Regions from separate parts of the Micromonospora sp. WMMA1998 genome, predicted to be linked through region 1. Evidence: riboswitches for the same ligand, from Rfam matches in the RefSeq annotation. Region 1 holds a riboswitch; each other region holds the start of a gene.
The links. Region 1 has a riboswitch for cyclic di-AMP ahead of O7600_RS19025 (NlpC/P60 family protein). Riboswitches for the same ligand answer to the same signal wherever they lie in the genome.
Positions count from the first base shown of each region.

Region 1 (5,669 bases):
GCTCGACCAGCTGATCGAGACCGAGCTGAAGCAGGAAGCCCAGCTGGCCACGCAGAAGAAGCAGATCGACGCGGAAATCAAGCGGCTGACCGCGATGCTGCCGGTGACCTCGATCCGGCCGGCGGGCTGCCCGGCCATCGACGGCGTGGTGAGCAGCGCCGCGCGTACCGCGATCAAGACGGCGTGCGCCCAGGTGGGCGACCCGTACGTGTGGGGCGCGACCGGCCCGAACTCGTTCGACTGCTCCGGCCTGACCCAGTACGCCTACAAGGCGGCGGGCATCTCGCTGACCCACTTCACCGGCGCCCAGTGGAACGAGGGCCGTCGGGTCTCCCGGTCCGAGGCCAGACCCGGTGACCTGGTCTTCTTCGGCAGCGACCTGCACCACGTCGGGCTCTATCTCGGCAACGGGGTGATGGTCCACGCGCCCCGGACCGGCAAACCGGTCCAGGTGTCGAGCATCAGCACCCAACCGCTCGCCGGCTTCGTCCGGGTCAGCTGACCCGTCCGCGCCACCGAAAGGCCCCCGGTCCAGCTGGACCGGGGGCCTTCTCGTGTCGGTGGGACGTTACCGCGGCGCGCCGATCGGCGACGGCAGGACCAGCACGTCGTCGAGGTTCACGTACATGATCCGGTGACCGAACTGGACCTGCACGTAGCGGTTCTTCCCGCGCACCACGGTCCGGTCACCCGGGGCCGAGCCGTCGAACGAGACCGCGCGGTAGTACTCGCCGGGCAGCACGCCGCCGACCGCGTACCGCTGGCCCGCCGCGAGCGTGTACTGCAACGGCGAGATGGTCTGGTACGGGATGGTGTCCGGGTAGGCGGCCTGCTCCGGGTAGGCGCGGCCGTACACCGGGATCGTGGCCCGGCCGGGACGCGGCGTCACCACGAAGCCGGTCGCCCACTTCGCGGTCGGCGCCGACGCCGGGTTGAGGAACCACGCCTTCTGGCCGAGGTACCAGATCGCCGTCCAGTCACCCTGCCGGCCGGCCACCGCGTACGTCTGGCCGGCGGAGGCCCGGGCGCCGTGGTCGGAGATGTACATCGTGTCCGGCGTGCCGTCCGGGCGCAGCCCGAGGTCGTTGACCAGCGGGGCGTCCGCGCTCGGCGCGGTCCGCAGGACTACCGCGGAGGAGCCGCGCGACGGGCAGGTCTCGGCCGGCGGGGTGGGCGTCGGGACGCCCGGCGGCTGCTGGTTGCAGCCGACGAACGCCGGCCGGTTGGTGGCGAAGTCCGGGTCGATGGTGACCAGCCCGGTGCGGGCCGTGCCGGTGCTCCGGAACGGCGCCTTCATCAGGTCGAAGTAGTGCGACCAGTCCCAGTAGGGGCCCGGGTCCCAGTGCATGCCCTTGACCGTGCCGGCGACGGTGCCGGGCACGTTGTCGTGCCCGATGATGTGCTGCCGGTCCAGCGGGATGCCGAACTTCAGCGCGAGGTGGCGGACCAGCTTGGCCGAGGCCCGGTACATCGCCTCGGTGTACCAGGTGCCCTGGCCGGCGAAGCCCTCGTGCTCCAGGCCGATGGACTTGGCGTTGACGTACCAGTTGCCGGCGTGCCAGCCCACGTCCTTGGCCTTGATGTGCTGGGCGACGTAGCCGTCCACCGAGCGCAGCGTGTAGTGCCAGCCCAGGTAGTCGGCCCGCTTGACCAGGTCGACGCTGGGGGCGAAGTAGCCCTCGGTGTCGTGGATGACGATGTATTCGATCTTCTGCTGCTTCGGCCGGTTGCCCAGGTCGTGGTTGCCGTAGTCACCCGGGTCGGCGCTGAGCTGCTCGTACGGGGCGGGGATCCACTCGCAGGCCAGCCGGACCGGGCACTCCACGCCGTCCGGCCGCTGCGCGTGGCGCAGGCCGAGCCGGGCCAGCCGGGACCGGTCCGGGCGCGCGGTGGTGGCGGCCAGCGTGACCCGCTGCCCGTCGTCGGTGGTCCGGGTCGCGCCCTGGCCGAGTTGGTCGTAGACCTCGTCGGCGAAGGCCGCCGCCGCGTCGGCGGTGTCCGCGCCGGAGTAGCGGGCGACCGCGCCGTACCAGGCCGCCGCGTCGGTGCCGGCGCCGACCGGCCCGCCCAGGGCCTTCTGGTACGACGCGAGCAGCGCCGCGCCGCCGCGGATGTTCGCCGCCGGGTCGGTGCGCAGCGTCTGCGCGTCGAGCCCGGTGAGCGTCGCGGCGGCGTCGATCGTCTGCAGCGAGGCGGGGGGCAGCGGGGTCTCCCGGGCCGGCGCGGCGGCGGTGGCCGGGTCGAGGGTGAGCGGGCGGGAGTCGTCGCCGCGCGGGTCCTCGTCCTCGTCGACGTGGGCGCTGCCCGGGGTGGCGAGGACGTGCGCGGCGTCGGTCAGGTGCATCGGGCCGTAGCCGCCGCTGGTGCTGGGTTGGCCGGGGTGGGTGTCCCAGCGGGACTCGAGATAGGAGACGCCGAGCAGCACGTTCGGCGGCACGCCGTACTCGGTGGCCGCGGCGGCGTACTGCCGCTGCCTGTCGGTGGCGGGTCCGGCCGTCTCCGGCGCGGCGGTCACCGGGCCGGTGACGGCCAGCGCGGTGGCGGTCGCCACGGCGGCGGCCAGCAGTATCCGTCCGCCCGACGGTGGGGTGGAGAGGTGCATCGAACCTCCTGGACAGGGATGGGGGTCACTGCGTTCCCACCCTCACTCCGCACACCCGCGAGGGTCAATACCTTTCCAGCAGGTAATCCTTGATGAAAGAAAACTTCATCCCCGGCTTCGGTACGGAGTGTCACGGCGTCCCGAGTTGCGGATCGATAACGACGGCTCCTACTCTGGTCAATCGTCGGCCGCCAGTCTCACCGTCCAACCCGGTCGGTGACGGTCCGACACCGCCGAGTCGCCCACGGGCGAGCCGGGGAACCAGGTACCTGGGGTGAATCCGCAGCTCCGCTGCGGTAGGGCGGCTCCCTTCCCGCCCGAATCCGTCAGCTAACCCGGTAGGCGGTCAGGAAGAAGGAGTACGGACGCCCGGTGGCACTCCATGCCCCGCGGCCGTCGTCGAGCCGGTCGGTCGACCGGCACGTCGTCGCGCCGCGTTCCCGCTGGTCCCGCTTCACCACCGCCCTCGCCGCCCTGGTCGGCACCGCCGTCGTCCTGACCGGCGGCGCCACGGCGGCCCACGCCGAACCCTCGGTCGCCGAGATCGAGGCCCAGATCGACCGCGACTGGAACAAGCTCGAACCGGTCATCGAACAGGTCAACGCCGTACGCGAGCAGCTCGCGGTGCGGCGCAAGCAGGCCGACGCGCTCGGCCGGCAGATCGCCCCGCTCCAGGCGCGGGTGGACGCGGCGTTGGGCCAGGTCGGCGGGCTCGCCGCCGACGCGTACAAGGGCGACAACCTCTCCACCGTCAACGCCCTGCTGGGCAGTCGCTCGCCGGGCGACCTGGTCAGCGGCCTGGAACTGCTCGACCGCTTCGCGCACCACCAGCAGGAGCAGGTGCGTACCGTCGCCGCGCTGCGCGACGAGCTGGCCGCCAAGAAGCGGCCGCTGGACCAGATGGTCGCCGACCTGAGTCGGACCGAGGCGCAGCTCGCCGCGAAGAAGAAGCAGATCGACGGCGAGATCGCCCGGCTGCAGAAGCTACGTCTGAAGGTCTACGGCAACGGCGGCGGCGGCCCGCTGCGCCCGGCGCCCTGCCCGTCCGGCTACCCCGGCGGCGCCGCCGGGGTCGCGGTCAAGTTCGCCTGCGCCCAGATCGGCAAGATCTACGTCTGGGGGGCGGCCGGCCCGGACCACTTCGACTGCTCCGGCCTGACCATGGCCGCGTGGGCGAAGGCCGGGGTCTCGCTGCCGCACAACGCCCGCCAGCAGCACGACGTGACGAAGCGGGTCAGCCGGGCCGAGCTGCGCGCCGGTGACCTGGTCTTCTACTACGGCGACCTGCACCACGTGGGCATGTACGTGGGCGACGGCTGGGTGGTGCACGCCTCCCAGTCCGGCAAGCCGATCACCATGAAGCGCGTCGACGACGGCGACATCAACAGCTACGGCCGCCCCGCCTGAGGTGTAAGGAAGGGCCCCCTCTTAACGCATTCTGCATAGGAGGGGGCCCCTCTTAAGAACTCCTAACTCTGGGTGCGTTGGAGTTGGCGCCAGCAGATGAGGGAGCAGGCGAGGCTGAGGAATGCCTGGTGGATGTCGTCGCGGATTTCCCAGCGGATGCGTAGGCGGCGGAACCAGTGCAGCCAGGCGATGGTGCGTTCGACGACCCACCGTTGGGTTCCCAGGCCGGAGCCGTGAGGTGTGCCGCGCCGGGCGATGACGGGGGTGACGCCGCGGGCGCGCACTTGTTGGCGGTGGCTGTCGTAGTCGTAGCCCCGATCGGCGTAGAGCCGGTCGGGGCGCCGCCGTGGTGGGCCAGGCTTGCCGCCGATCGCGGGGATGGCATCGAGCAGGGCGGTGGTCTGGGTGGAGTCGTGTCGGTTGCCGCCGGTCAGCGTGACCGCGAGGGGGATTCCGCCGGCGTCGGTGATGACGTGGTGCTTCGAGCCAGGCTTGCGGCGGTCGACCGGGCTCGGACCGGTTTTGGGCCGCCCTTGAGCGCCCGGATGTGGGAGCCGTCGATCACCGCCCTGGACATGTCCAACTGGCCCGCGCCGCGCAGTCTGGCCAGCAGCACCTCATGCAGCCGCTGCCACACCCCGGCGTCATTCCAGTCCCGCAACCTGCGCCAGCAGGTCATCCCCGACCCGAACCCGAGTTCCTGGGGCAGGTACTCCCACGGAATCGCGGTGTAGAGCACGAACAAGATCCCGCACAGCACCTTGCGGTCATCCAGCGGCTTACGCCCTGGGTACCGACTCCGCCGCGGAGGGCGGGGTGGCAGCAGCGGTGCGATCTCGGCCCACAACTCATCCGAGACCATCCACGGCGGCTGCTCACCCCTCCTCACGTTCAGACGAAACGACCCTCACGTCCAGTCGGTTACGCCCAACATCATTTAGTTAGGACCTCTAACAAGCGGCGCTCGGCGTCAGCGGGTCGGCCAGGTGCGCCAGCTCTGCCAGGACCGGCTCGGCGTCGGGCCGCGCTGGCCCTGGTAACGCGATCCGTAGACGGCCGAGCCGTACGGGTGCTCGGCCGGCGAGGAGAGCCGGAAGATGCAGAGCTGGCCGATCTTCATCCCCGGCCAGAGCGTGATCGGCAGGTTCGCCACGTTGGACAGCTCCAGCGTGACGTGGCCGGAGAAGCCCGGGTCGATGAAGCCGGCGGTGGAGTGGGTCAGCAGGCCGAGCCGCCCCAGGCTGGACTTGCCCTCCAGTCTCCCGGCGAGCTGGTCGCCGAGCGAGATGACCTCCAGCGTGGAGGCGAGCACGAACTCGCCCGGGTGCAGCACGAACGGCTGGCCCTCCGGCACCTCCACCATCGAGGTCAGGTCGTCCTGCTGCACCGACGGGTCGATGTGGGTGTAGAGATGGTTGTTGAAGACCCGGAACAACCGGTCCAGGCGTACGTCGATGCTGGACGGCTGCACCAGCGTGGGCTCGAAGGGCTCCAGCGCGAGCGTGCCCGACTTGATCTCGGAGACCAGGTCGCGGTCGGAGAGCAGCATCGGAACACCATAGCGACCGGTACGGGTGACCTGCGTGTCGCACTACTTCTTCGTACACGTGTTCGATAGAATGTCCGCATGGCTTCCTGGTCCGAATTCGCCGCCGACGAG
Region 1 covers NZ_CP114911.1:4,193,387-4,199,055, forward strand. Annotated here, with positions in the region: gene O7600_RS19015 (C40 family peptidase) at 1-502, shown strand, start outside; gene O7600_RS19020 (N-acetylmuramoyl-L-alanine amidase) at 569-2,602, opposite strand; cyclic di-AMP (ydaO/yuaA leader) riboswitch at 2,824-2,961, shown strand; gene O7600_RS19025 (NlpC/P60 family protein) at 2,975-4,009, shown strand; one part of gene O7600_RS19030 (IS5 family transposase) at 4,072-4,535, opposite strand; one part of gene O7600_RS19030 (IS5 family transposase) at 4,535-4,871, opposite strand; gene dcd (dCTP deaminase) at 4,980-5,558, opposite strand; gene O7600_RS19040 (pyridoxamine 5'-phosphate oxidase family protein) at 5,637-5,669, shown strand, end outside.

Region 2 (5,669 bases), 490 kb from region 1:
AGGGTGTCCATGGTCGCCGCGCCGTGGCGCAGGTTGACCAGCGCGGCCCGGTGGAACGGCAGCCCGCCCCACACCACCACCGGAGCGGCCAGCGTGAGCGAGGCCCACTGCCAGTGGTCGAACTGCCAGGCCGGCACCATGGCCAGCAGGATCACCGGCAGCGTCAGCACCGCCGAGACCCACAACCGGGTACGCGCGCCGTGCAGCTCGTCCACCGGCCCGGCGGCCGTGGTCGCCTCGGCGCGGGTGGGCGGCGGTGGCACCGCGGCCGTGTAGCCGGTCTTCTGCACGGTGGCGATCAGGTCGTCCGGCGTGACCTCGTCGGCGTACCGGACGGTGGCCTTCTCGGTGGCGTAGTTCACCGTGGCCTCGACGCCGTCCATCCGGTTGAGCTTCTTCTCGATCCGGGCGGCGCACGATGCGCAGGTCATGCCGCCGATCGCGAGTTCGATCAGGTTCGGCGCGGTCGGGAGCGTCTTTCCCGTGGTGGTCATCGCGGCACCTCCCCGGTCAACTGTGCCCGTGCCCCGGGGTGCCGTGTCCGGCGTCCGGGGTCGGTGCGGTGGTGGTCGCCGGCCCGGTGGGCGTCGGCGGGGCCTGGTCGCCGGCCACGACGGTGAACTCGGCGGTGTGCACCGCGTCGCCGTGCCGGAAGTCCAGGTAGAGACGGTACGCCCCGGCCGACGGCACCTCGGCCGCGAACGTGACCGCCGGCCCGGCCGGCGTCCGCCCGTCGCCGGGCGTGCCCTCCGGGTGCACGTGCAGGTAGGCCAGGTCACCCTGGCGCAGCGCCACCAGGTGGCCGTACGCCCCGAGGTAGGGCTGGAGGTCGGTGACCGGCCGGCCGTCCCGGCTGACCGAGAGCGTGAGCCGGCTGGTGCGGCCGGGCTCCGGCGCGCCGGTGAGCGTGACGGTGTAGCCGTCGACAGTGGTGCTGGTGGCCGGTGGCGGCAACGGTCGCGCGGCCAGCGTGCCGGGGACGGTGACGTCGACGCCGAGCGTCAACGGCTCCCCGCCGGTCGGGGTGAAGTCGGCGAACGCCCGCCACACGCCCGGCCCGGTGAGCGGTGAGGCGACCCGCCAGGTGCCGTCGTCGGCCAGCTCCGGGTGCACGTGCCGGAAGCCGGAGAGGTCGCGGCGGGCGACGATCAGGTGCATGCGCTTGTCGTGGGCCACCTCGTAGCGGGTGACCGGGCGGCCGTCCGGGCCGGTGATCCGGAACGCGAACTGCCCGTCGGGGGCGGCCGTCGGCTGGAGCGTGTAGCCACGCTCGGAGACGAGCAGCCCGCCGGGCAGGTGGGCGTCGGTGCCCCCGGCGTCGGTGTCCTCGGTGTGGCCCTGGTCGCCGTGGCCGGTGTCGGCGTCGTGGCGGGTCTCGGCGGCGGGGGCGACGGGATCGACCACGTGGCCGATCCCGTACGCCGCGCCGAACACCGCCGCGAGGCCGAGGGCGAAGCCGCTCAGCTTCGTCGCCGTGTTCATGGTGCCTCCTCGTGTGCTCCGGGTCGGTGGACCCGTCACGCCTCGACGAGGTCGTAGCCGGCCTCGTCGACGGCGGCGCGGACGGCGTCCGCGTCCAGCGGGCTCGGGCTGGTGACGGTGACCCGGCCGGTGGCCAGGTCGACCTGGACGTCGGTGACGCCCGGCAGTGCGCGCAGTTCGGTGCTCACCGCGGTGACGCAGTGCCCGCAGGTCATGCCCCGCACCTGGTAGGTGGTCTCCATGGGTTCCCTCCGATCCCATACCCCCCTGGGGTACCCACCGCACGTTAGCATACCCCCGAGGGGTACGCTATCCTCGGCGGCATGACCACGCCGCCCACCCCGACCCGGGGCTACACCGCCAGCAAGGACCAGCTCCTCGCCCGGCTCCGCCGCATCGAGGGTCAGGTCCGGGGCATCGAGAAGATGGTCGAGGACGACCGCTACTGCATCGACGTGCTGACCCAGATCTCGGCCATCCAGGCCGCGCTGGACAAGGTCGGCCTGGGCCTGCTGGACGGGCACGCCCGGCACTGCATGCACGAGGGGGCCGCCGAGGGCCGGGCCGACGAGATGGCGTCCGAGATGATGGCCGCCGTCGGCCGCCTGATGAAGCGCGGCTGACCGGCCTGGCCTGATCCGGCGTCCACCGGCGGCGCGGGCCGCCCTGGCTACCATGGCCGGGCGACGACCCGGGCGTGATCCCACGCGTCCGCGCCGGTCCCGGTGACCCGACCGGTCCGGTGACCCGGTTCCGCCGCGACCGTTGGGAGAGACGCCGTGGGCGCCGATCACACCCGTCCCGCAGCCGCCGCGCCGCCGGGCGTACGCCGGCTCCTGATCGCCACCGTGGTGCCGCTCTTCGTGCTCACCGTGATCGCGGCGCTGCTGCTCTGGCCCCGGGCGGACCGCGACCCGGTGGACGGCGGCGCGGACGTGCCGCGCTACCACGGCACGGTGACCCGGGTGGTGACCGAGCCCTGCCCGCCGACGCCCGAGTCGCCCGAGGGCGACACCGGCGGCCCCTGCGGCACCGTGACCGTCGCCGCCGAGCAGGGGCCGGACGCGGGCCGGCAGGTCGAGACGCCGGTCCCCACCGGACCCGGCGCTCCCCGGGTCTCGGTCGGTGACGAGGTGGTCCTGGTCGAGCTGGTCGACCCGGCCGACCCGTCGGTGAAGACCTACAACATCGCCGAGCACCAGCGCGGTACGCCGCTGATCTGGCTGGTGGCGCTCTTCGCCGCCGCGATCGTGGCGTTCGGCCGCTGGCGCGGGCTGGCCGCGCTCGGCGGGCTGGTGGCCAGCTTCGCCATCCTGCTCGGTTTCGTGCTCCCCGGCATCGGCGCCGGGCAGTCGCCGCTGCTGGTGGCGATCGTCGGCGCCGCACTGATCATGTTCGTGGTGCTCTACCTGACCCACGGGATCACCGCGCAGACGTCGGTGGCGGTGCTCGGCACGCTCGGCAGCCTGGTGATCACCGGAGTGCTGGGCACGGCAGCCACCGCCGCCACCCACCTGACCGGCTTCGGCAGTGAGGACGCCACCACGCTGTCGATGTTCCAGGGTGACGTGGACCTGCACGGACTGCTGCTGGCCGGCATCATCATCGGCTCGCTCGGCGTGCTGGACGACGTCACCGTCACCCAGGCGGCCACCGTCACCGAGCTGGCGCACGCCAACCCGGGGCTGTCCCGACGACAGCTCTACCGGGCGGCCACCCGGGTGGGCCGGGCGCACATCGCGTCCACCGTCAACACCATCGTGCTGGCGTACGCGGGCGCCTCGCTGCCGCTGCTGCTCCTGCTGGTCGCCGACTCCCGCCCGGTGGGTCAGCTGCTCACCAGCGAGTTCCTCGCCCAGGAGATCGTCCGCAGCGCGGTGGCCACGCTCGGCCTGATCGCCGCCGTACCGCTGACCACCGCGCTGGCCGCGGTCGTGACCACCGCCGGCCGCGCCGCGCGGGCCGCCGGACCCGCGACGCCCCGGCCGCCGTCGCCCCGGGAGGACGCGTGGGAGGCGCTCGGCGAGGGGCGGTCCGGCGGGGGCAGGAGCACGGAGGCCGCATGGTGACACTCCGCAGCGTGACGGCCGATTCCAAACGCGATGCTGGTCACGCTGGGCGGTGGCGAATTCTCGCGATTGGTCGGCTTCCGGACGTAGATCCCCGGGAGTGGTCTCGGGTAACCTCGCTGCCGGTCACCGCCGAAGGCGCGCACCGGCGCCTGCGGTGCCGCCGCCCAATCGCCTCCGGGCGAGCCGGGGAACCAGGTACATGGGGTGAATCCGCGCCAGCGGTAGGGACCACTTCCGTCCCGAACCCGTCAGCTAACCCGGTCGGCGGTCGACGGAAGGGAACACTGTGACGGCACCCCTGCGCCGCTGGCTGACACCCGTGGTGGCCGTGCTCGCCGCTCTCGCCGTGCTGGCCGGGCCGACGCCGGCCTCGGCGGCCCCCGGCACCGCCGCCCCGAACCCCTCGGGCCACTCGGAGGACGACGACCCACCGCTGATCAGCGAGGCCGTCACCGCCGCCAACCGCGCCTACCTCCAGGCCAAGTCGAAGTTGGACACGTCCCGCAAGCGGCAGCTCCAGCTCGCGCTGGAGGTGAAGGCGGCGCAGAACCAGCTCGACGCGCTCAGCCCGCAGGTGAGCGAGATCGCGGCACAGTCCTACCGGACCGGTCGCGTCGGCGCCATGGCGATGCTGCTGGAGAGCGACTCCCCCGACTCGTTCGTGCGCCGGGCCAGCGCCCTCGACGAGCTGAACCTGTTCAACGCGCAGCGACTCGCCGCCATCAACGAGGTGAAGGGCCGCGCCGAGCGGGCCAAGATCGCGCTCGACGCCGAGGTGCGGGAGCAGGAGAAGCAGGCGAACGCGATGGCCCGCGAGAAGGCCGAGGCGCAGAAGGCGCTGAAGCTGGTCGGCGGGCTGGACTTCACCGGTGGCCTGGTCTCGGCCACCTCGAAGGTTGCCGAGATCGGCCCCGGCCGCACCGCCGACGGCGGGTGGAAGTCGGAGTCGTGCAGCGAGAACGACCCGACCACCTCGGGCTGCGTCACGCCGCGCACCCTGCACGCGTACAAGGAGGTCAAGCGCGCCGGGTTCAACCGCTTCGTGGGCTGCTACCGCCCCGGCGGGCCGTGGGAGCACCCCAAGGGCAAGGCGTGCGACTGGTCGTTGCAGAACAGCGGCTTCGCACCGTGGCACAACAACGACACCCGCCGGTACGGCAACGAGGTGGCCGCCTTCCTCATCCGCAACGCCGACCGGCTGGGCATCTACTACGTGATCTGGAACCGGCAGATCTGGTTCCCGGCGACCGGCTGGAGTTCCTACAGCGGGCCCTCCAACCACACCGATCACGTGCACATGTCGCTGCTCTGACGCGCGCGTACGACGATAGGGGCCGCCCACGGGCGGCCCCTATCGTATCCGTTCCCGGTCAGCCGGCGAGCGCCGCGTCCGCCGACGCGGCCGGCGCCGGCAGCGGGGCCGGGGACTGCGCCACCGTCCGGACCTCGCCGCCACTGAGCCGGTACGACATGCCGACCACCGCGCAGGCCCCGCCGGCCACCTTCGCGGCGAGCACCGAGGAGCGGGCCAGCAGGGTCTCCACCGTCTGGGCGATGTGCACGTCGATGATGCCGTCGAGGTCCTCGACTCCCTGCCGGCCGGCCCGGAGCAGGCTGGGTGAGACGGCGTCCACCACCGCGCCCAGGTGCCCGGCCGGGGCGGAGCCGGTGCGGACCGCCTCACGGGCCGCCTGGACCGCGCCGCACGAGTCGTGGCCGAGCACCACCACGAGCGGCGTGCCGAGCACGGTGACGGCGTACTCCACGCTGCCCAGCACCTCCGGGCCGGCGGTGTGGCCGGCCGTGCGCACCACGAAGAGGTCACCGAGGCCGCGGTCGAAGATGATCTCGGCGGCGAGTCGCGAGTCGGAGCACCCGACGATCACCGCGAACGGATGCTGGCCGTCGGCGACCGCCGCCCGGTGCCCGGCGTCCTGGTTCGGGTGCTGGGGCACACCGGTGACGAACCGGTGGTTACCGGCACGCAGTTCGGCGAGTGCCTCATCGGGGGTGGTCGGGATCATGCTGCTCACCTCGTCCTCGCGCGGAGCCGTCAGGCCGGCCGGCGGCGGTGTCGGCCCCGCGACCCACCGTCACACGCGACCCATGGCACGT
Region 2 covers NZ_CP114911.1:4,678,840-4,684,508, reverse strand. Annotated here, with positions in the region: gene O7600_RS21595 (heavy metal translocating P-type ATPase) at 1-494, opposite strand, end outside; gene O7600_RS21590 (hypothetical protein) at 511-1,482, opposite strand; gene O7600_RS21585 (heavy-metal-associated domain-containing protein) at 1,518-1,724, opposite strand; gene O7600_RS21580 (metal-sensitive transcriptional regulator) at 1,806-2,105, shown strand; gene O7600_RS21575 (YibE/F family protein) at 2,262-3,551, shown strand; cyclic di-AMP (ydaO/yuaA leader) riboswitch at 3,706-3,836, shown strand; gene O7600_RS21570 (hypothetical protein) at 3,841-4,866, shown strand; gene O7600_RS21565 (carbonic anhydrase) at 4,925-5,578, opposite strand.
Region 2: another riboswitch for cyclic di-AMP. It lies ahead of O7600_RS21570 (hypothetical protein); the one in region 1 lies ahead of O7600_RS19025 (NlpC/P60 family protein).

Region 3 (5,669 bases), 2.0 Mb from region 1:
CGAGCTGATGCGCCGCAACCGCTGGCGCGGCCCCGACCTGACCGTGGCCAGCCTGCTCTTCGTCGGCACCTGGGTGGTCGCCGCGTTCTGGGTCCGGGCCGAGTTCTGGGCGGCGCTGCTCGCGGTGGCGTACCTGCTGGTGATCACCGGGGCGGCGCGGGCCGACGTGCGGGGTCGGTGGACCCCCTGGCGGTCCCGCCCGATGGTCTGGCTGGGCGAGGTCTCCTTCGCCTTCTACCTGGTCCACGTGCTGGTCATGGTGACCGTGCTGCGGCTCACCGGCGACTGGGGCACCGGGCTGCCCGGGTGGCGGGGCCCGCTCGCGGTGCTCGGCTTCCTGCTGCTCAACCTGGCGCTCGCCGCCGCCCTGCACCGCTGGGTGGAGGTGCCGATGATGCGCCGTCTCGGCCCGCGCCGGCCCCGCCCCACGCCGGCCGCCGCCGCGCCGGCGCCGTCCGTGCCCGCGCCGAGGTCGCCCGCCGACGGCGGCACCCCCACCCCGATCGAGTACGCCGGGCGGCGCCGCCCCGACTGAGCGCGTCCACCCTGGTCGGTGGTGTCACGACACGCCGACCGAGAGTGCGCGGCGGGGGGATCGGCGGTAATTTGTACCCGTGCTTCCGATCGCGCTCACCTGTCCCGTGTGGTGGGTGGCGCGCTGGGCGGCACGCATGCTGGCCAGCCTGGCCGTGGTCGTCGCCTGCTCGCTCGGCGCCACGACGCTGTCCGCCGGTGTCGCCACGGCCGCCCCGGCGCCGGCCGGCCCGGCCGTCGGCCTGACGTCGCGTACCCCGACGGGCACGCCGGCCGCCGCGCGGCCCGAACGTGTCGACGTCGCCGAGCGGCCGGACCCCTCCACCGGCGTCCCGGAGCCCGCGCCCCGGGACGCGGTCGCGCGGCCCGACCACCGGCAGCCGGTCCCGGCCGGTCGGCACCCGGCGCCGGTCGGCCCGCGGGCCCCGCCCGCCCGCTGACCTCACGGGCCGTCCCGGCCCGTCCCCGCACCCACCGAACCTCACCCCGCACCCGCCTCGGCGGCCCGGCGGCGCCCGTTCTGCGGCCGCGCCCCGCCCCGACCGGCGTGCGACCTTCCCGCCACGTCTTCTCCGTGAGGTGCCGACCATGTCGCAGACCGTTCTCTACCACTTCCTCACCGCCGTCCCCGAGGCCGCCGCGATCTGGTCGGCCCTGCTCGTGCTCGCCCTCGGCCTGCTCGCCGTGCTGGTCGCCCGCCCCGACCGCGACGGCGCGGCGGATCTCGAACCCGATCCGGCCGACGCGGAGGCGCTGCACCGGGCGGACCTCGCCCGCTACGCCGACGAGGTGGCGGTGGCTGCCGCCGGAGCCGCCCAGACCGCCCGTCGGCGACGCGAGCGGTGGCTGGCCGTCCAGGACGAGGCGGAGCGGGCGTGGGTGGCCTTCGACGAGGCGGAGGTGGCCGCCCGCCGCGTTGCCGGCGCCGCAGCGCTGCCCGCGCCGCGCACGCCACACACCCCGTCCGAGTACGCGGCGCGGGAGCGCTGGCTGCACCACGCCGCCATGGCGGCGCACTGGCGGGGCGACCTGACCGCCCGGCAGCTCGCGGATGTGCTGGCTCACCGCAACGGGTGGGACCCGCGTCGCCATCCGGCCGAGCAGGAGATCGTGCTGGCCCGGACGATCCGCGACGGTCGACGGGCGGCCTGGGAGGTGGCCGCCGAGCGGGAGCGACAGGCCTGGCGGGACGCGGAGCTCGCCGCCGACGCGGCGCGGACGCTGGCCGCCGAGACCTACGCGGCGGCCGCTGCGGTACGGCCGTCGCCCGCCCCCCGCGTCGCGTCGGCCAGCCGCGTCCCGGTGCCCGCCGTCGTCCGCGGCGCCCGCTGGCGGCCGGCCGGGGTCGGCTGAGTGGCGGTCTCCGCCGAATCGTTACCCGAATGCGGTGAGCCCGCTCACGTGCGGCCCGGAAACGGGCGCTCGGCGCACAACCGGTCAGCGAACCCGGCAATTGCGGGGCGTCGGCTGGTCGGATGCCCGCTTTTCGCCTTCCGATGCCGGCTCGAACCCTTGTCCCCATTGAGTGAAGTCAGTAACCGGCTGTTCCGATATCCGTAGTCGTTGGCGACGTTTACGCAGGTGGGAGCGCTTGGCTTGAGGCGTACCCACCGGTAGTGTCGGCGCGTCCGGTGCGGTTTCCGATCGCAGACGGCGACGCCGCACCGACCCGCCTAATCGTGCACACGAACCGGGGACCCACAGCAACACCGGGGTGAATCCGCGAGCCACGGCCCGCGGTAGGGCGTACTTCCCGCCCGAATCCGTCAGCTAACCCGGTCGGCGGCCACGGAAGGAGTTCCATTCCTCGTGCGAACCACCCCCCGATCGTCCCCCCACCTCCACGGCCTGGTGGTGCCGGCGCTCGCCTGACGGCGACGCCCACCCGACCCCCCGTGTGCGCCCGGCTGTCCGGGTGCTCCGTCCTGCGGCCGTCCCGCCCCGTCGAACGCGCGTGAAGTCCTCCGCGTGTGGGGCCGGCGTGTGCCGCTCACGCCCTGGAGGAACCCGTGAAGCACCACCTGAAGCGTCAGCTGCGGCGTCTCGCCACCGAGCGCCCGTACCAGATCATCGCCGGTTCGGCCGCCGCCCTCGTGTTGGCCGGCGGCGCCGGTGTCGCCCTCGCCGCCACCGACGACAACACCCCGTCCCGGTCGGAGAACACCGTCGCGGTCGCCGAACTCGGCTCCCGCCTCGGCGAGGCCGCCAGCCGCGGCGAGGCCCGCATCGCCGTCCCCTCGCCGAGCGCCTCGCCCAGCGCCGCACCCACCGCCTCGCCCTCGGCGAAGCCGGCGGCCAAGGCCACCACCGACCCGGACACCAAGCCGAAGCCCAAGCCGAAGCCGCCGGCGAGCAGGGTGCTCGACTACGACTACCAGGCGCAGACCACCTACTACTACTGCGGCCCGGCCGCGGTGCGGAACGCGCTCAGCGCCACCGGCATCGAGCGGAGCCAGGACACGCTCGCCGTCGCCCTCGGCACCACCGAGATGGGCACCAACTCGGCCGAGGACACCACCCGCGTGCTCAACCAGCAGGTCAAGGGCAACCCGTACCGGACCCGCATGATCCCGGGCGCGGCCACCCCGGCGCAGATGGACCGGCTCCAGGCCGACGTGGTCACGGCGATCAGCAACGGCCGCGCGGTCGTCGCCAACGTCGCCGGCGACGCCACCGACACCGACGGTGGCTGGCACTCGTTCCCGGGCGGCCACTACATCGCGGTGGTCGGCTACAAGAACGACGGCCGGACCGTCCGGATCGCCGACTCGGCCGACCCGTCGCTGCCCTCGTACTGGGTCACCACCATCGACCTGGCGAACTGGATGGCGACGCGCGGCTACTCCGCCTGACCCCTTTCACTACGCGTGAAGGCCGGCACCCCTGTCCGGGGTGCCGGCCTTTCGCGTCTTACTTGGTCCAGTGCTCGGCCACGATGTCGGTGGCCTGCTTCTCCCACTGCGCGTACGCGTCCGGGTAGGCGGAGACCTGCACGGTCTGGGCGGCGTCGGTCAGGGGCATCTTGTCCCAGCCGTCGACCTGCTTCAGACCCTTGAGGAAGGCCAGGGTGGAGTACTCGGGGTCGGTGATCTGCTCCGGCGTGCCCCAACCGCTGGACGGGCGCTGCTGGAACAGGCCCAGCGAGTCGTGGTCATTGCGGTCGCCGAGGTGCCCGAGGTTCTCCAGCTTCGACTCCTGCAGGGCGGTGGCGATCGAGATCACCGCGGCCCGCTCGGGCAGGCCGGCCTTCTTCGTCGCGGCGATGATCGCCTTGGCGTTGGCGGTCTGCTCGTCGTTCAGCGTGATGGTCGACTGCTCACCCTGCACGGAGGCGACCGCGACGGGCTTACCGGCGGCGTGGGCGGGGGTGTCGGCGTGGGCGGCGACGGGGCCGGCGAACACGCCACCGGTGAAGGCCAGACCAGCGATACCCAGGATGCTCTTACGCAGGATCGTGTTCATGAGGGGGCTCCATTCGGGGGTCAACACACCGGGGGGTGTGGGCACCGTCAGGCGCACTCAAAGTCTTGAGGGGGGATCCGGCTCGTGGCCCCGGGGGCGGGTCACGAAAGGGCCGGGGTTCGGCTGCTCGCGGGGCCGGGGGTCGGCCGTGCGGCGACGAGACCGGGTGTAACGACCGGCTACCGGCCGTCATTCCCGCGGGGCGGGGACACGGGCGGGGCGGGGGTTCGCCTGCTTGGTCGTTCACCGGGTTGCAACGCCGCCGACCCACCGCCGATTCCGCGCCCGGGGTGCCGCCCACCACCGTCGAACCGGACACCCCCGGCCATTCAGGCAGGGCGGGACGGAGCACCCGGGCGGATCCCGACGTGGGCAGACACCCATGACGTTCCACCCAACGCCCGACAACTCCGTCAGTGGAACGCTATGGGTGTCTGGCGGCCCGGGAGGCACCCATGGTGTTCCACCCACCGGCCGTGAACCTCGTCGGTGGAACGCCATGGGTGTCTCACGGCCCGGGACACACCCATGACGTTCCACCCGTCGTACCACGGTGTCGTACGGCGTCGGCCCTCGCGCGTCGTGTCCGTACGGTGGCAGACTGCGCCGTATGGGCGATACGACGGGGACCCGTCACCTGGTGCTCCTGCACGGCATGGGCGCCACCGAGGAGGTGTGGCTGCCCTGGGCGCCGCTGCTGGAGCGCCGCTGGCCGGGCCGCTGGCTCGCACCGGACCTGGCCGGTCACGGCTGGTCGCCACCGCTGTCCGGGTACTCGTTCGCGGCGCTGGCGCAGCGGGTGGTGGACGGGCTCGGTCCGGTCACCGAGCGGCTCGGTCCGCGGGACCGGCTGGTGCTGCTCGGGCACTCGCTCGGGGGCGTGGTGGCGTTGGTGTTGGCCGCCCGGCAGCGGGGTCTGCCCGTCGACGCGGTGGTCGGCCTCGGCATCAAGGTGGTCTGGTCACCGGCGGAGCTGGCGAAGGCGGGCGAGTTGGCCGCGCGGCCGGTGACCTGGTTCGCCAGCCGGGACGAGGCGGCTCGCCGCTACCTGCGGGTCTCCGGGCTGGCCGGTCTGTTCGCCCCGGACCATCCGGTGGTGGACGCGGGGCTGCGCCGGGAGGGCGGCCGCTGGCGGCTGGCCATGGACCCGGCCGCGTTCGCGGTGGGGGAGCCGCGGCTGCCCGCGCTGCTGGCGGCCACCGACGTGCCGGTGCTGCTGGCCCGGGGCGAGCTGGACCCGATGGTGAGCGACGCGCAGCTCAAGGAGCTGGGGGTGCCGGTGGCGACGCTGCCCGGGCTGGGCCACAACGCGCACGTGGAGGACCCGGCGGCGGTGCTGGCCCTGCTGGATCCCTACCTGTGAGCTAGACGGCCGCGCGGGGGACCGGGACGGCCCAGTCGGGCTCCAGCTCGCGGCGGGCGGCGGCGAGGAACGTCTCGGCGTACCGGTCGGCCGGGAAGTCGCCGAGGTAGCGGGTGCGGGCCGCCCACCGCTCCGCGGCCTTCGGGTCGGTGTCGAGCAGCGCGCCCAGCACGTCGTCCACGTTGGACATGTCGCGGCGCAGCACGTAGCCGGAGGCGGCCAGCGGGAACCGCTCGACGAAGTGCTCCCCGTCGGCGCCGGTGTCGGTGACCGCGTACGGCTTGCCGGAGTAGAGCCAGTCGGAGATGAC
Region 3 covers NZ_CP114911.1:6,237,067-6,242,735, forward strand. Annotated here, with positions in the region: gene O7600_RS29075 (acyltransferase) at 1-535, shown strand, start outside; gene O7600_RS29080 (hypothetical protein) at 615-974, shown strand; gene O7600_RS29085 (hypothetical protein) at 1,123-1,887, shown strand; cyclic di-AMP (ydaO/yuaA leader) riboswitch at 2,195-2,334, shown strand; gene O7600_RS29090 (C39 family peptidase) at 2,532-3,386, shown strand; gene O7600_RS29095 (hypothetical protein) at 3,445-3,996, opposite strand; gene O7600_RS29100 (alpha/beta hydrolase) at 4,607-5,359, shown strand; gene O7600_RS29105 (CDP-glycerol glycerophosphotransferase family protein) at 5,361-5,669, opposite strand, start outside.
Region 3: another riboswitch for cyclic di-AMP. It lies ahead of O7600_RS29090 (C39 family peptidase); the one in region 1 lies ahead of O7600_RS19025 (NlpC/P60 family protein).

Region 4 (5,669 bases), 3.1 Mb from region 1:
CAGCTATCTCACGTCGCGGTCCGGGAATATCCGCCGGTCAGAGCTGGCCGGGGTAGAAGCCGTGCCGGGCCAGCGGCTCGACGATCTGGTGCTCCTCGTACGACAGGTGGGACAGCAGTGTGTCGGTGAGCAGGTCCACCGCCTCCTGGAGCCCGCTGAAGTCACCCGGCCGGCCGATCAGCTCCACCAGCGCCCGGTCGACGCTCTCCACCACGCCGTGGATCACCACGTGCTCCTCCTCCAGCCGGTCCAGCACCGCCGCCAGCCCGGCGTCGGCGCGGCGCAGGTGCGGGAAGACCGAGGCGTCCTCCAGGCCGTGGTGCTGGGTCACCACGGTGCAGTACGCCGCGCAGTACGCGCCCAGCGTCCAGTTGTTCTGCCGCAGGGTCATCTCGTTCAGCGCGGCCCGCGCGCCGCCCGGCGAGACCGCGCCCCGCGTGACCTGTTCCAGCAGGTCCCGCACCTGGGCCAGCTCCCGGCGCAGGTGGTCGTGCACGTCCACCAGATGTTGCCCCGCGGCCTGCGCGTGGGCCGGGTAGACGTGCCCGGCCGGCGCCGGCGGGGCGGTCGGACGGGTCGACTCGTCCCAGAGGCGGCGCGCGCTCAGGCGTACCCCCGGGTCGGGCGTGGGGGTGACCGCGAGGGTGGTCGGAACGCCGCCGGCGGCCTGCTCCCGCGCGACGGCGCGGGCGCCGCTGCCCGGCGTGGTGCGCTCGGCCGCGACCAGCTCCCGGACCGCCGGCGCCACCTCCTGGGCGAAGAGCTGGATGGCGCGCGGCTCGTCGCTGCCCAGGACGAAGGTGGTGATGCCGTGCTCCAGGGTGAGCCCGGCCAGGTCCTCCACCCACCGCTGCGGCGGCCCGGCCAGGAACCCCGTGGACGAGCGGGTGAAACTGCCGGTCACGTTGAGCATCCGGCGGATCTCGCCGGGGTCCCGCCCGGCGGCCCGCGCGCCCTCGTCGACCAGCGCGTTGAGCGCGGGCAGCTCGTCGGGCCCCTTCGGCAGGTAGGCCAGTGACGGCAGCCAGCCGTCCGCGGCGCGACCGACCAGGCGCAGCATGCGCGGCTTGTACGCGCCCACCCAGATGCCCACCGGATGGGCCGGCGCCGGTCCGCGCTTCGCGCCGACCACCCGGTAGTGCTCTCCGGCGACGCGGATCATCCCGCGTCGGTCGGCGCCCCAGACCTCCCGGATGACCTGGATCGCCTCGTCGAGCGCGTCGACCGCCGCGCCCGGGGAGAGCCGCCGCCCGCCGGCCGCCTCGATCGCGTCCCAGAACGCGCCCGCGCCCAGCCCCAGCTCGACCCGGCCGCCGGTGAGCAGGTCCAGGCTGGCCACGCTGCGGGCGAGCACCACCGGTTGGCGCAGCGGCAGGTTGAGCACGTTGCCGGCGAGTCCGATCCGGTCGGTGGCGGCGGCCACGTACGACATCAGCGTCCAGGTGTCCAGGAAACCCGGCTGGTAGGGGTGGTCCTGGAAGGTGACCAGGTCCAGCCCGACCTGTTCGCAGAGCGAGGCGAGGGCCACCACCTGGTCGGGCCGTCCGGCGGTGGGGGTGAGGAAGCCGCCGAAGGCCAGCTCGTCTCCGTACTCGGTCATCCGTGCCGCTCCTCGTGCGATCTTGCCGGTCCCGCCCACGGTAGCCCGGGGCCGGGGCGGCCGGGCGGGGCGTCCGGATCCGGCCCGGACGTCCCGCTACCACGTCGTCGTGTGCCGCGTGTGCGGTCGCCCGCCTGGGTGATGAACATCCCAAGAAGTGGGCGATCGTCCGAAATCGTCCCTAGCGTCGGTGGCGTCCGCAGTCGTGGACGCCACGGGCCGGTAACGCCTAATCCCGCCGCCGGCCCGGCGGTAACCGAACCTCGGCGGGAGCGGGGGACCCAACGTTCCTCGGTGCACGTCACCTCGGGGTGAAGCCGCCAGCGGCGGCCGGGCTCCTCGGCCCGAACCCGACAGCTCACCTCGTCGGCGTGGAGGAATCCCCATGGCAACTGCATACGCAGCCCGTCGTACCGCCGTCGGTGTGGTTCTGGCCGGCGCCGCGGTCCTGTTCGCTCCGGCCGTCCCGGCGAACGCCTCCGGCGTCAACTGGGACGCCGTCGCGCGGTGCGAGTCCGGCGGCAACTGGCACATCAACACCGGCAACGGCTACTACGGCGGGCTCCAGTTCTCGCGCGGCACCTGGAACGGCCACGGCGGGAAGAGGTACGCCGCCCGGGCGGACCTGGCCAGCCGGTCGGAGCAGATCGCCGTCGCCGAGCGGGTCCTGGACGGGCAGGGCATCGGCGCCTGGCCGGTCTGTGGCCGCAAGGGCGGATCCGGCTCGTCCCCGAAGAAGGCGGCCGACCGTCCCGCGCCGCGGAAGGCGGATCGTCCCGCGCCGCGCAAGGCCACCGACCGGCCCACGACGAGGTCCACCGTGGACCGAGCGGCCGGGCGGGGCGGCGCCGGCACCTACCGGGTGCGCTCCGGCGACACGCTCTCCGGCATCGCCGTCGCGGCGCACGTTGCCGGGGGTTGGCGGGCGCTGCACGAGCGCAACCGCGCCGTCGTCGGCGAGGATCCGGGCCTGATCTTCCCGGGTCAGCGACTGCGACTGCGCTGAACCGACGAACGCCCGGCCGGGGCTCCGGCCGGGCGTTCGCGGTCGCGCGACACGCCGGACGCGCGGCACCCGACCTGCTCGCTTGCGGGCGGGGCCGGCCGGTGACCGTGCTCCGTCGGTGCCGGTTGCTATGGTCACGATGCTCGGCTAAGACGTGAAGAAAGCGCGGATATGACCATCGACCCGTTCTCGGCCGCCGCGAGCCTCGACGAGCTCCTGAGCCGGACGCAGCAGGCGCTCGCGGCGATGCGGTCCCGGGCCGGCGTGCACCCCGACGGCGAGCCGGGCGAGTTGCTCCGGGCCGAGGGCGCCGCGGCCGACGGCCGCGTGCGGGCAGTCGCCGTCCAGGGTGGCCGACTGGACTCGGTCGCCGTCGACCCGGACCTGGCCGGCGAGCCGCTGGAGGTCCTCTGCGGACACGTCGTCGCCGCCGTCAACGCCGCGCTGGCCGAGCTGGACGCCCGGGTCAGCGACTCGGCCCGGGCCGACGCCGACGCCCTGGCGGCCCGACTCGGCGGCCTGCCCGACCAGGCGGAGCTGTTCAGCCGCGCGATGCACGAGGTGGCCGCGCGGATCCCGCGCGACCGCGGCGCGTCCCGGGCCGGCCGCCCGGCCTGACCGACCTGCCGACGCGACGAAGCGGCCGGCCGCCCGGAGGACGACGACCGGCCGCTCGCCCTACGGTCAGCTCAGGGTGACCGCGGTGTCGTCGACGACGAAGGACGTCTGCAGGGAGCTGTCCTCCACGCCGCTGAACGAGATGGTCGCCGTGGTGCCGGCCAGCGACGAGACGTCGAAGGACCGCTGCACGTAGCCGGTGGCCTTGTTCAGGTTCGAGTAGGTCGCCAGCGTGGTGCTGCCGGCCTTGACGGTGAGCTTGTCGTACGCGGTGGTCGTGGTCGACTCCGCGCTGTCGATGTGCAGCCAGAAGCTCAGCGTCGCGCGGCATCCGGCCGGGATCGTCACCGACTGGCTCAGGGTGTCGGTGTGCGACGAGCCGTAACCGTCGAGCCACGCCTTGTACGAGCCGCCGTGCGCGGCCTGGCCGCTGTCCGTGGTGATGACGCCGGCGGAGGCGGTCCAGTTCACGGCGCCCGACTCGAAGCCGGGGTTGGCCAGCTTGTTGCCGGAGCAGCCGCCCGACGGCGGGGTGGTCGTGGTGGTCGGCGTCGGCGTCGGGGTGCCGCCGGCGCACGTCGGGTCACCGGACTGGGCGGGCACGCTGACCGCGTTCCAGGCCGCCTTGACCGCGTCGAACTCGGCGCAGCTGCCCGGGTAGAGGTTCTTCGCCGCCTGCAGCGTCCAGGTGCGGTACTTCAGGTACGACGAGGACGAGGTCTTCAGCAGCATCGCGTTGTACATGATCTTGATGGCCTTCTGGATCCCCAGGCCGGTCACGCTGCTGCCGTTGCAGGTCGAGCTGGACGGCTGCCCGTTGGTCGGGCTGCTGCCGTTGGCCAGCAGGTAGAACCAGTGGTTGCCGGGGCCGGCGGAGGCGTGCACCTCGCCGCCCGGGACGCTGCTGGAGTAGCAGTTCGGGTCGCCGAGCGCGGACGGGTTGTACATGTTGCGGATCGGGCCGGAGCCGACCAGGTTGATCTTCTCGCCGACCAGGAAGTCCGGCGCGTCGTAGCTGGACGGCTCGTTGGCGAACCACTCGGTGGCCGCGCCGAACGTGTCCGCCACGAACTCCTGGGTGCCGCCGCCGGAGATGCCGCCCGGGGTGTGGTCGTCGATGCCGTGGCCGATCTCGTGCGCCACCACGTCGAGCGAGCCGATCCACTGCCCGGCGGTGTTCTTGCCGATCTGCACCTGGGTGCCGTCGTAGTAGGCGTTCTGGTCGTTCAGGCCCACCCGGATCGGCCAGTAGCCGCCGTTGCCGTCGGCGCCGTTGCGGCCCAGCCACTGGCTGAGCATCTTGTGCTCGGTCTGCGCGGCGAACAGCGCGTCGACGCAGCCGGTTTCCTTGTTGGTGGCGGTGCCGTTGCCCCAGGCGTCGTCGGAGCCGCTGAACGTGGTGTTGTTCGCCGCGTCCTGGCAGCTCAGATTCGTGACGGTCGGGTCCTTCATGGAGTACGTGGTGCCCGACTTGGTGGTGTTGAGCGAGAGCGGGCTCGGGCCGTTCCAGGCGCCGGTGCCGGTGCCGTGCACGATGTGCTCCTGCGTGCGCAGCACCGCCCCGGTGCGGGCGTCGACGTCGACGGTCAGTCGGCTCGGGCCCTCGGCGTCCGTGCCGCGCACGGTGGTCTCCCAGGCCAGCGTGGGGCTGGCGCCGAGCGTGTAGACGACAAGTGTGGTGCCCTCGACCGAGCTGACGGTCCGGAGCTGGGCGCGCGCCTTCTTCGCGCCCGCGGCCGGGGTCAGCGTGGGGGTGGTGGCGAGGGCGCCGATGGGCCGCTGCTGGGCGACGGAGGCGTACTTCAGGTTGCCGGCGGCGTCGGTGGCCAGCACGAAGTCGCCGCCGACCACCGGCAGGCCCTTGTAGGTGCGCTCGTAGGGCACGTACTGGGTGCCCTCGGAGGAGATGACTGGCTGCTGGACGAACGCGTCGTCGGAACCAGCCTGGAGGTAGGCGGGGCGGTTCGCGACCAGTGCGCGGGCCGAGTCGGCGGCGGCCGCGCGGGCCTGCGCCGGGTTGGGGGCGGCGGGGCCCGGTGGGGCGGCCTGCACGGCCGCGGCGGTGCCGGCGGCGATCACGCCGGCCGCGACCGCGCCGGAGAGCGCGGCGAGGCGAGGTGAGAGCTTCACGAGGGTTCGCTCCTGTTCTGAGGCGCGCAGCACGGAGCCCGGTGGGGACGGGCGGCGCGGTGATGCGAGGCGGGGTGACGGTCGGTCACCGGAGCTGCCGGCGTGGCTCCGGGTCGACAGATCGACCGTCCGGGTCGCCGGGGGTCGACGACTCGTGGGTGCACGATCACACGCCGCCGGAGCCGGGATCAATGGGTGACCGAGGCAACCGACTTCCGCCGGACATCCGGCCGTCGGCCGAAATTCAGGAAGCCATGATCTTCAATAGCCCCTGATCAGGTCGAATATCGTCCGCAGTGGATGGATGCGGAGACG
Region 4 covers NZ_CP114911.1:1,130,273-1,135,941, reverse strand. Annotated here, with positions in the region: gene O7600_RS04750 (LLM class flavin-dependent oxidoreductase) at 38-1,600, opposite strand; cyclic di-AMP (ydaO/yuaA leader) riboswitch at 1,817-1,982, shown strand; gene O7600_RS04745 (transglycosylase family protein) at 1,986-2,606, shown strand; gene O7600_RS04740 (YbaB/EbfC family nucleoid-associated protein) at 2,778-3,224, shown strand; gene O7600_RS04735 (M4 family metallopeptidase) at 3,291-5,354, opposite strand.
Region 4: another riboswitch for cyclic di-AMP. It lies ahead of O7600_RS04745 (transglycosylase family protein); the one in region 1 lies ahead of O7600_RS19025 (NlpC/P60 family protein).